DNA from 3 places in the Alicyclobacillus sp. SO9 genome. Region 2 is predicted to be linked to each of the others. Evidence: riboswitches for the same ligand, from Rfam matches in the RefSeq annotation. Region 2 holds a riboswitch; each other region holds the start of a gene.
What was found. Region 2 has a riboswitch for cyclic di-GMP ahead of GI364_RS04460 (methyl-accepting chemotaxis protein). Riboswitches for the same ligand answer to the same signal wherever they lie in the genome.
Positions count from the first base shown of each region.

Region 1: another riboswitch for cyclic di-GMP. It lies ahead of GI364_RS08210 (GGDEF domain-containing protein); the one in region 2 lies ahead of GI364_RS04460 (methyl-accepting chemotaxis protein).
Region 3: another riboswitch for cyclic di-GMP. It lies ahead of GI364_RS05205 (hypothetical protein); the one in region 2 lies ahead of GI364_RS04460 (methyl-accepting chemotaxis protein).

Region 1 is NZ_CP066339.1:1,833,849-1,837,132, reverse strand. It holds gene GI364_RS08220 (TetR/AcrR family transcriptional regulator) at 1-481, opposite strand, end outside; gene GI364_RS08215 (TetR/AcrR family transcriptional regulator) at 1,233-1,811, shown strand; cyclic di-GMP riboswitch class I at 1,833-1,916, shown strand; gene GI364_RS08210 (GGDEF domain-containing protein) at 1,983-2,918, shown strand; gene GI364_RS08205 (hypothetical protein) at 3,263-3,284, opposite strand, start outside.
Region 2 is NZ_CP066339.1:999,636-1,002,919, reverse strand. It holds gene GI364_RS04460 (methyl-accepting chemotaxis protein) at 143-1,828, opposite strand; cyclic di-GMP riboswitch class I at 1,940-2,041, opposite strand; gene GI364_RS04455 (G1 family glutamic endopeptidase) at 2,231-2,920, opposite strand.
Region 3 is NZ_CP066339.1:1,165,940-1,169,223, forward strand. It holds gene aspD (aspartate 4-decarboxylase) at 1-1,198, shown strand, start outside; cyclic di-GMP riboswitch class I at 1,398-1,483, shown strand; gene GI364_RS05205 (hypothetical protein) at 1,592-2,365, shown strand; gene GI364_RS05210 (hypothetical protein) at 2,362-2,823, shown strand; gene GI364_RS05215 (hypothetical protein) at 2,816-3,229, shown strand.

The DNA of each region.
Region 1 (3,284 bases), 830 kb from region 2:
AGCGTGTGAACGCTCCTATGACCAGCGCCGCTGTTAAGCGTGCCGATTGCTTAGGAATTACGTCTTCCTCTATGCCTAACTGAATAAAGTCAGTCATAGCAATAATTGGAAAACGATGCGTGGTTCCCAAACGAGCAAATATCTCATGTCTTTGCCCCAGTAAGAGCAGACCAAAGCGATCTCTATCATGTTGTTCCAATATATCTACAATCATTTGATTCAGTCGATCTTCAAAAGGGCTTTCCAATTGGCGATAATAATCGACTAACCTTGAGTATCGATCAGAATATCTGGAAAACACAGAAAGAGCCACGTTATCCTTCGACTCAAAATGTTTGTATATAGCAGCATCCGTAACACCAGCTTCCCGTCCAATTTCTCGAACACTCGTCCCCTCGATGCCTCTACGGGAGAACAATCGGATTGCTGCGTTAACAATTTCATTCTCTTTACTGTCAGCGTGTGATTTCTTCATGACCATATGGTAAGCGTTCGCTAACCATATGTCAAAGTAAAATCCGAAGATTCAAGCTTTACTTGCCTGTTCTAACGACTGCACCACAACAATTTATTTTGAGGTCTTTTGGATAATGATGTTCCCGTCAAGCGGAGCGATATCAGGATGTATGTTCCAGCAGGGTGTATTCGGTTCCAGCGGATCTGCTATATCTCCATTATGGTCAACTAGTAGCGATGTCCCCTATACTCAAACATACCCCTGGGGCGAACGCTGCTCCTATGCGAAGGAGCCTGTGGGAAATCCTGTCGCTTTCGTGGAACGACATACAGTCTTCAGTGGAGGTCGATATTTCAACTGATGGTGAGGCGATGTGCGCAATGACTCTAACACCCGTTCAGAGCTTTCCCTTCATGCGAAAAGCTGTGCGGCCTGGCCTATGATGGAGAATATCTGTGGCATTCGGACGGAACAACAAAACACATATCAACGCTGGAGTTGACCAAACGAGTGTTTCAGAAGGAACGAAGCCTCTTTCTATGGCAAAACTGAGGGCTTCGTCAATGTTTTCGGTAGCATCTATATTCCTCACGAGGGTTAAAGAGCGGAAAGGGTATCATCGGGATCATTTTGAATATTTAGTTCAGGAATAAAGTATTAGTGTATCTCAGTGAAAGCATACTTTCCTCTTCCACAAGATTGTAAAAATCTAAAAAGACTGATATCATGCATTTAACCTAACGAATATTAGTAAGGATGAAAATGGGAGACTTTTATGAGCACCAGAGATAAAGTCATTCAGGCGGCAACTAAGCTCTATGCAGAAAATGGATACAAAGGTATGACTATGAAAGCAATTGCTAACGAAGTAGGGGTCAAGGCTCCGTCGTTGTATGCATTTTATGAAAGTAAAGAAGATATTCTGCTACATATTTACAATGACATCTTAACGAAACATCTGAATTTAGCAACAGAAAATATTGAAATAACTGGGGAATCAGTTCAGTATCAGTTGAAGCAGTTTCTTGATCAAGTGATTGCGTTTCAGTTAAGAGACTACACACAACTCAAAGTTTTTATTCGTTTGTTGCTATTCCCTCCTGACTTCTTTGAGATCAATCTAAAAGAAGAATTAAAGAAAGTCGTTGAACAGGAACACAAACTGCTCTGCAATCTCTTTAAGGTAGGAATGGAAAGAGGGGAATTAAAGAAAGCGGATTGTGATGCTCTTTCGTCCCAATTGCTTTGCATGATGGACGGTTGGTTTTGGGAAATGCAACGTTACAGCGAAGAGGTATTCCGAGAACGATATGAAATGGTTTGGGCTCAGTTTTGGAATAGTATTGAAGCGTAATAGAATGACTCGGTTACGTTGTCGAGGAAAAGGTAAACCGTTCCGAAAGGGCGGGACACAAAGCCACGGGGCTACAGCGCTTGCTATGCCGGCCGAGCTGCCGTTACAAGAGATAAATATGACGGCACATTCGGATGGGGGGATGTGTCTTTTAATTTGGGGGATAGAGGGTTGAATAATCTAAAACAACTCATCAAAGAATCGAGAGACTGGGCTACGGCCGACCGTGGCAGTACACTCTTTTCAAAAGTATCAAACGTGTTAAAGAATACATTTGGCTTGGATGCGGGAATGTTTATTTACCGGAGACAATTTGTTTTACAGAATGCTGATGCAAAGGATAAAGTCTATGAACCGTGGGGGCTTGATCACTCCGCAGCAGAACTAACAAAGATGCTGAATAAGTCGTGGATCACCGGAAAATCTTATGTTATTCCTGATCGGTGGTTGTCTGTAAACGAGATCTCTCCTGTTTGGCAAAAATTATGGACAGAACAAGGAATACGGTATATCGGAGCCTGGAAACTTATCATACAAAGCAAATGCGTCGGAGCCATTGTTGTTGGAAGAAAAACGGTGCCAGATGAGACGAATGATGAACTGATGTCACTTCTTGCGACACATGTCTCTCTCATTGGAGAAATGCTTGTGCTAAGGCGTATTGCAGAACATGAAAGTCGTCATGACGAACTCACGCAGATTTACAATCGTAGAGGTTTTATAAGTGAAATCAGGAAACTATCAAGAAGAATTGATGAAAACTTTATTATCGGTATATTAGATATCAACGATTTTAAGGGGATAAATGATGCTTATGGGCATGCAACTGGAGATTCTGTATTGATTGAAGTAGCAGAGACCTTAATCCAAAATATTGGTTCAAAAGGGTTATATGGACGTGGTGGAGGAGACGAATTTATGTTTGTTCTGCAAAGTGGCCAGATTGAAGCTGATCATGCAGCTTCATATGCCACCGATTGGTTTAAGAACAAACGATTTACTGTTAGCGTCGGATGTGAACTGTGGCAACCCAATAAGACAGACTGGGAAGTTTCCCTACAAATTGCGGATCACAGGCTCTATACTCGGAAGCAGAGAGAAAGATGAATCAGAGGTCATTTCATTTTCAATGGCATACGGATGATAAGCCTAGATGGAGACTGAAATATTGCTTGTGGTGCGTTGATTACATTTCCATATGAGACTTGTACTGAAAGAATATAGTATAAATATTCGGAACATCAATAGAATGATAAATATGGCGGCCAGAATGGATAGGAGCCACAAAAGCAGCCAGGTCTCATCAGAGTCTGGTTGCTTTTGTTGTTATGGTAAGCTTCTATTTCTAATAGTTCATCGGGGCATGCATTTGTTCTGTATAGTTAAATCCAGTATATCAGGAAAAATATGGGGACACTCCAAGCCGTCAGCTACCAATCTTTTTCTTCGTTTCAATCCTCCTCTTCGTCCTGC
Region 2 (3,284 bases):
AGCCGGTTTTCATTTTGACCGGAGGATGTGTCCGTTTGGCATGGCTTCGGACCTCATATCTAAAGTTAACCCACTAATTCTGAGTGGATAGTTCTCTAATACGTTCTCTAATACGTTCTCTAATACGTTCTCTAATACGTTCTCAAATACGAAATTGCCCAATCAATTCTTGTAGCTGCTCTGCCATATCTCTAAGCGAAGATGCGGAAGCACCAATCTCTTCAGCAGCGGCGAGTTGTTCTTCAGTAGACGCAGACGCTGTCTGCATACCGGAAGCAGTTACCTCGGATATTTGAGCAATCTCCGAAACAGCATCATTGAGTTGAACGGCCCCAGCGGAAAGTTGTTGGGTTGCGGCCGATACATTCTGAATTTGCTCACTCACTGAGCTCACTGCGAATCCAATATCCTCGAATGATACTCCTGCTTGATTGACAGCCTTAAGACCATGGGATACCTGGCTAGCTGTTGCTGCGGTGACGGACACCGCTTGACTCGTTCCATCTTGGATTTGCCTAATCAATGCCGCAATTTGTTCTGCAGATTTAGATGATTCTTCAGCTAATTTTCTTACTTCATCTGCTACTACGGCAAATCCTCGACCGCTTTCTCCTGCTCTAGCAGCTTCAATAGCAGCATTTAACGCTAATAAATTAGTTTGACTGGCAATACTGGTAATGGCATCAGTTATTTCACCAATTACCTGAGATTTCGAACCTAACTGCTGCACCACGCTGGACAAATCTGTTACGGTATTTTGAATCGAGCTCATTTGTTGTACAGCGGTTTGAATGGCTTCATTTCCGGTCACAGACTTGCGGTTCGCATCCTCGGCTGATATGGCTACATTGTTCGTGTTTTCAGCAATGTGCTGAATCCCGTTCGTCATTTCTAGAATAGATTGCTTTCCCTCTTCAAGGTTCAGCGACTGTTTTTGAGTACCGTCGGCAGCTTGTTGGATGGTAGCGGCGATCTGCTCTGTTGCTTTACTGGTTTCATCAGAGCTTGCCGAAAGTTCTTCCGCGGATGCAGCTACCTGCTGTGAGGACTCACTTACGCTCTGTATGATGGATCTTAAATTGTTTTTCATTCTATTAAATGCTTGTGCTAAAGAGCCCACTTCATCCTTGGACTTAATCATCACATCATCACGTGTCAAATCGCCTGCAGCCATTATTTCAGTTTCTCTCATTAATGCGAGCAACGGCGTTGTAATTAATGTGGACGTAATCACACCGGCTGCAATAGCTATCAGAAACAAAACTATAGTAAGAGATATAACGACAATATTCGTTTTCCGGGATATCTGATGGTTTACCAATTTGGCATGGCTCAAGTTCGCTTGAGTGGTTTTTGCTACACTGGCTGCAACATTTCGCATGTTTACACCGTATTCGAATAGGTTGTTTTTTATCGTATATTGTAATGCAGATTTTGAGTTGGACATTTGAAAGACGTTGTCCGACTCAGCAACAAATTTCTGGTTCATTGTTGCCAGTTTATTTAGTTTTGTGACACTCGTTTTCGTTGGATTCAGGAGCAACGTTTTCTTTACTAACTGGCTTAATTGTTGCGCGGTGCTATGAATCCCCTTTTGATCATCGGGGGCATTCGTTGCAAAGTGTTCTCTAAGTAAACTGACTTCATGCTCAGACAGGTATTCCATTCTGGTAGCATTGTTCAATATGACAGAAGCGCGATTTGTAATGTTTGAGTATGATCCATCTAACTTGTGGTTGTAGTAAACAGAGATAACGCCTATGATTCCACTTAATATAGCTACGATTAAGAAGCTGCCAATGATTTTTTTGCGAAGCGTCAGTGTCATAAACCTTCTCCTCATCTCTATTTAAACGTCGTTTCCATCTGGAGTTTTTTCCCCGCCATTCTCGACACAGCGGCAATAAAAAAGCACCCCCAGGCAGGGCGCTCCCATTACAATCGCGGCCAGACTGTCATAGAATGGGTTTCCCATTGGTTTCCATTCCGTAGACCCTCAGCTTTGCGCCCCAACGTTTCCGTTGGTATGCCCTTTACATATTTAATAATTTCATTGACATACTGAAAGCAATACTACAGATTGTCAAAACAGATTTGTTTGGTTTTTACAATAGAAGATTTATCTGCGATAAAAGTCACAAGAGTGACACATGCTGTAGCTCTTACCATTCTCCCCTGCGCGGTATTGCGCAGGGGAGTTTTACTGTCTCAAATAGAACCTTGATACAAATTAAGATAGGGGAGCACTTGGCTGCGTTGATCCAAAGATGACATTAAATCCATCCGTGTCGGAATCCGGGTTAGACGGATCCGACACCACTGAACCGTTTTGAATCATATAGCCTCCATCGGAGGAAGTGAGCCTGGGGTTTCCACCGTTCACCGTGCCAGGATCGAATGTTGTGGCACCGTAGTTGGCCAAGGTCGCGATGGAGCCATTGATTTGTGGTGCCTCCTGAATCCATTCTGCGGAGGAACCAGGTCCTGAATACGATTGTGTTGTGCTAAACGATTCACCTTGGGTCAAGTCTTTTAGGGTTATGGTCCAAGTCCCATTCCCGTTATTGTGAATATGCGCACTCATGTGGTCGCCAGGGCTGACAGCCATTGTTGGAATAACCGTCTCCGCCGCCGGCAAAATCTCCCACCATGCGTCGTATTGAGCATGACCATTGACATAATCCTGTTCAGTCCCTGTTTGTATCAAGTTGCTGTTGTTGAAACCATCGATGCCAATCCAGGATGACGAGTACGTGTTACCGCTGGATCTCTTGACTGTAGGAACCGTCCAATTACCGGTGATGTCATTGTAGGTGCTCCCGGAAATTGCGTAGCCTGACCAGTTGGATGCTGCCCAACCAAGATTATGGACCCTTCTTGCGAGGTTTGGGGTTCGAATGTTGGTGGGTACACGCCTCATTGGTGTGTTTTTAATGACGACGCCCGGATGAGTGTAATGGGTTCCCTCTGTTGCCGCAAACGTGGTGACAGGAATACATAGGGCCCCAGCTACAGCAGTCGTCATCGCAGCCTGAACAAGTGTCTTTCGAATCATTAATTCCCCTCCAAAGTGAATGATTTGTGAAACAATTCCAAACATATGCAGTCGGAATCCAAAGATATTCCGCTTTTAGGAATTTTTCAACATATTTGTAGTGAGAACTCTGAAGGGATGTACGTCGTTTCTCGATTGTTGCAGTAGATATCGGGGCGTATTTATTAGCGCCAATCGAATGTCTCAAACCACTTCATACGTCTTATTGTCTTTCAAAGCTATCCTCTTT
Region 3 (3,284 bases), 170 kb from region 2:
GATGCTTGTACACTCTGAGAGCATTGTTCACGATTTTTTACTTCAGGAATTATGCGGGAATGACACTTCTTTGGGGAAGTTTGACTTGTTTGCCGTCGAGGGAGCAACAGCAGCAATGTGCTATCTATTTGATTCTCTCCAAGAGAATCGTCTGCTTGCAAAAGGCGCTAAAGTAGCTGTCATGGTTCCTATATTTCCGCCTTATGTTGAGATTCCTAAACTGTGGCGATACAATTTTGACGTCGTAGAGATCCGTGCTTTTGGCACGGATGGAGAGGGTCGTCATACATGGCAGTATCCAGAGTCTGAACTCAATAAATTGCGGGACACGTCAATTCACGCGTTGTTTCTGGTCAATCCCAGTAATCCTCCTTCAGTGGCTATGAACAAGCAGAGCGTGGCTACCCTCAAAGCAATTATCAAGGAATCGAATCCCAGTCTCATGATTATTTCGGACGATGTATACAGTACGTTTGTAGAAGGATACCGGTCCTTGATAGCAGAATTGCCCTACAATACGCTGTGTGTGTATTCTCTCTCGAAATACTTTGGTGTTACTGGGTGGCGTCTTGGTGTGATTGCTTTACACAAAGAGAATGTGTTTGACGATTTATTGAAAGGGCTCCCGGAAGAGACAGTCCAGATGTTAAATCAACGATATTCATCTATTACGGAAGAACCTGCCTCGATTCGATTTATTGACAGGGTCGTCGCAGACAGCCGTCAAGTTGCCTTGAACCACACAGCCGGATTGTCAACACCACAGCAAATTCAAATGACCTTGTTTGCAGCATTTGCACTTCTTGACACGAAAAACACTTATAAGCGCCTCACTATGGATATCTGTCAACGACGCATGCGTCTGCTTTATGAAGGTTTGGAACTGCCCATGCCGAAAATCCCTAACGATGCAGACTACTACACAGAGTTTGATCTGCAGCACTGGGCGGGCCATCACTATGGGAAGGACTTTGCACAGCATCTGGAAGAGAATTATGAACCCCTGGACATTCTCTTTCGCTTAGCGGAACAATCGTCAATTGTGCTGCTAAATGGCGGAGGATTTCATGGGCCAAAGTGGTCCATCCGTGTCTCCTTGGCAAATTTGGAGGACCAGGCTTATCGAGAAATTGGCGGAGAACTTCACCGCGTTCTTGAGGACTATGTCAAGGAGTGGCGAGTTTCCCGTCAAAAGTAACAATTACACAGTTCTTTCACACGTTACTTTTACACACTGCTTCGCGATGTCGTCTTGCTCAAGAATTTATGAATCTTAATACTCAGAGCAGGCAGGATTTCGACAGCATCTGCAGAATAAGAGCGTATATGCACAGGAGACGTTGCAGAAGGGGCATCTTTGGCCCTAAATAGACATGGGTTGCTTTTCAACATCAAGCATAATTTGTTGGCAAACCCCAGGAAACTGAGGGACGCAAAGCTATGGGCCTAAAGCACTTTGTGCAAGGGTTGCCAGGTTGCACTATTGTGATAAATCTGGCCTCAGGCCGGATTTTATTTTGTATTTGCAGTGTTTTCCATGATTTGTTTATGAAGTAAATTTTGTAAAAATCCACTGAAAAGGAGGGTCGATATGGCACGTCCACCAAACAAACCAAAACGCAAGTCAAAGAAGGATACTGAGGCCTCGCCGCTGGCTACTAATATTATTGTTATTGCAATTGCCATTCCTCTGATTTCTATGATAAGTCTTTACAGCCTTCAAAGTGACAAATGGGTTCACGGGGAGACCTTCTGGCTGATAAGCCGCGCTGCTGCCGTGGCGGCTTTCGTGGTTCTTACCTTAATCGTTGTGCTTGGGTTGCTCTTGAGCCATCCAAGAAACAAAGACACGTGGCGCTGGACTGTGCACCTTTTGTCATGGCACCAGTCGTTGATGGCAGCTTTGTTCATCCTCATTGGTTTGCACTTATTCTTCACTCTGTCTGACCCGAAGTCAGGTGTTACATTGCAGCAGGTATGGTTTCCGATTCACGCCCGCTATTATCCTTTGGCCATGGTAGCAGGGGCGGTTGCAGTCTACGGTCTCCTTATCATCATGATAAGTCTGGGATTGAGGAGAGTCACAAAAATGTGGTTACCATTGCACAGAATGTCTTGGCTTGTATGGGGACTGGTTTTTGCACATGGGGTTTTTGGCGGAACAGATACTGTGCGCTTACAGATGATGTATTGGATATCTGCAGGGGTTGTGGTTGTCACCTTTTACTGGCGCCATTGGGTCAACAATCAAAGGCGTCGAGCCAATCAAACGCCGCAGCCGGTTCCAGAGAGCACAGGCACTCCGAGCCATGCTCCTGATTTAGCCAGTTCTACAATTTCTAATCCGAAAGGAGGGTCTATATGAAACCAGCATGGAAACGCGCACTATTAGCCGCAGCCACTCTTGGCTTTGCAGTGACTGGATACGCTGAGGCACAGCCGCTTCACAGATTAATTCCTAAATCTCCGGGTGCTGCGACTCTGACAAATCAGGATTATGTGTCGCTAAACGCAGCAGTGAAGCAACAAACAGCCGATCTCCAAAAACAGATAAAACAGCTCACGAGTGAGGTCAAGCAGGCTCAGCAGAGTGATAAAGACGCTAGTGTCTCACTTGAGAAATTGCAAAAACAGGCAGTGTCTCTGCAACAGCAGTTGACGGCCAAGCAGGTCGCAGCCAAGCAGGCACAGCAACTCGCCTTGGCACGTTCTGCAGCGCAGGCGCGTCAGTTAGCCCAGCGAGTTAGCCCGCCGAAAGTCCAGAGTGTAACTCGGGCTTCAGGGAAATCTGACGATGATGGTGGTGGCGGACACGATGATTAAACCTTGGCAAAAAGCGGCACTTAGCGTACTTGCAAGTCTCGGTATATATGGGATTTTGCTGCACTCCATTGAAGCAAATACACGGAAGTCGAACCATGACGCGGCTCTGATTCGTGCTGAAAAGGAACAGTACCAATTACTTGAGACGGAGTTGAAGAAACAACAAGTTGCCTTGGTCCAGTTACATTTGGCACTGACGAAAGAGCACGCTAAAAAACTCCAAATCGAAGCCAAGATGGCTGATGCGAGAAGTCAAATTGACAAACTCAAGAGTGGAATCCAGGTAGCTGCTGTTCATGTGTCGAATGCACAACACGCGGCTGCCAAGGTATCCGTTCCGACGCCTTCAGTAACCGTTTCCAATCCTCCGCCAGTACAGGCCACGACAAAAGCGTCAGGCGCGTAGCAGAACGGGTCTCGCGGAACTTCAGACGTGAATGGTCTTCAAAATGACGCTTTGG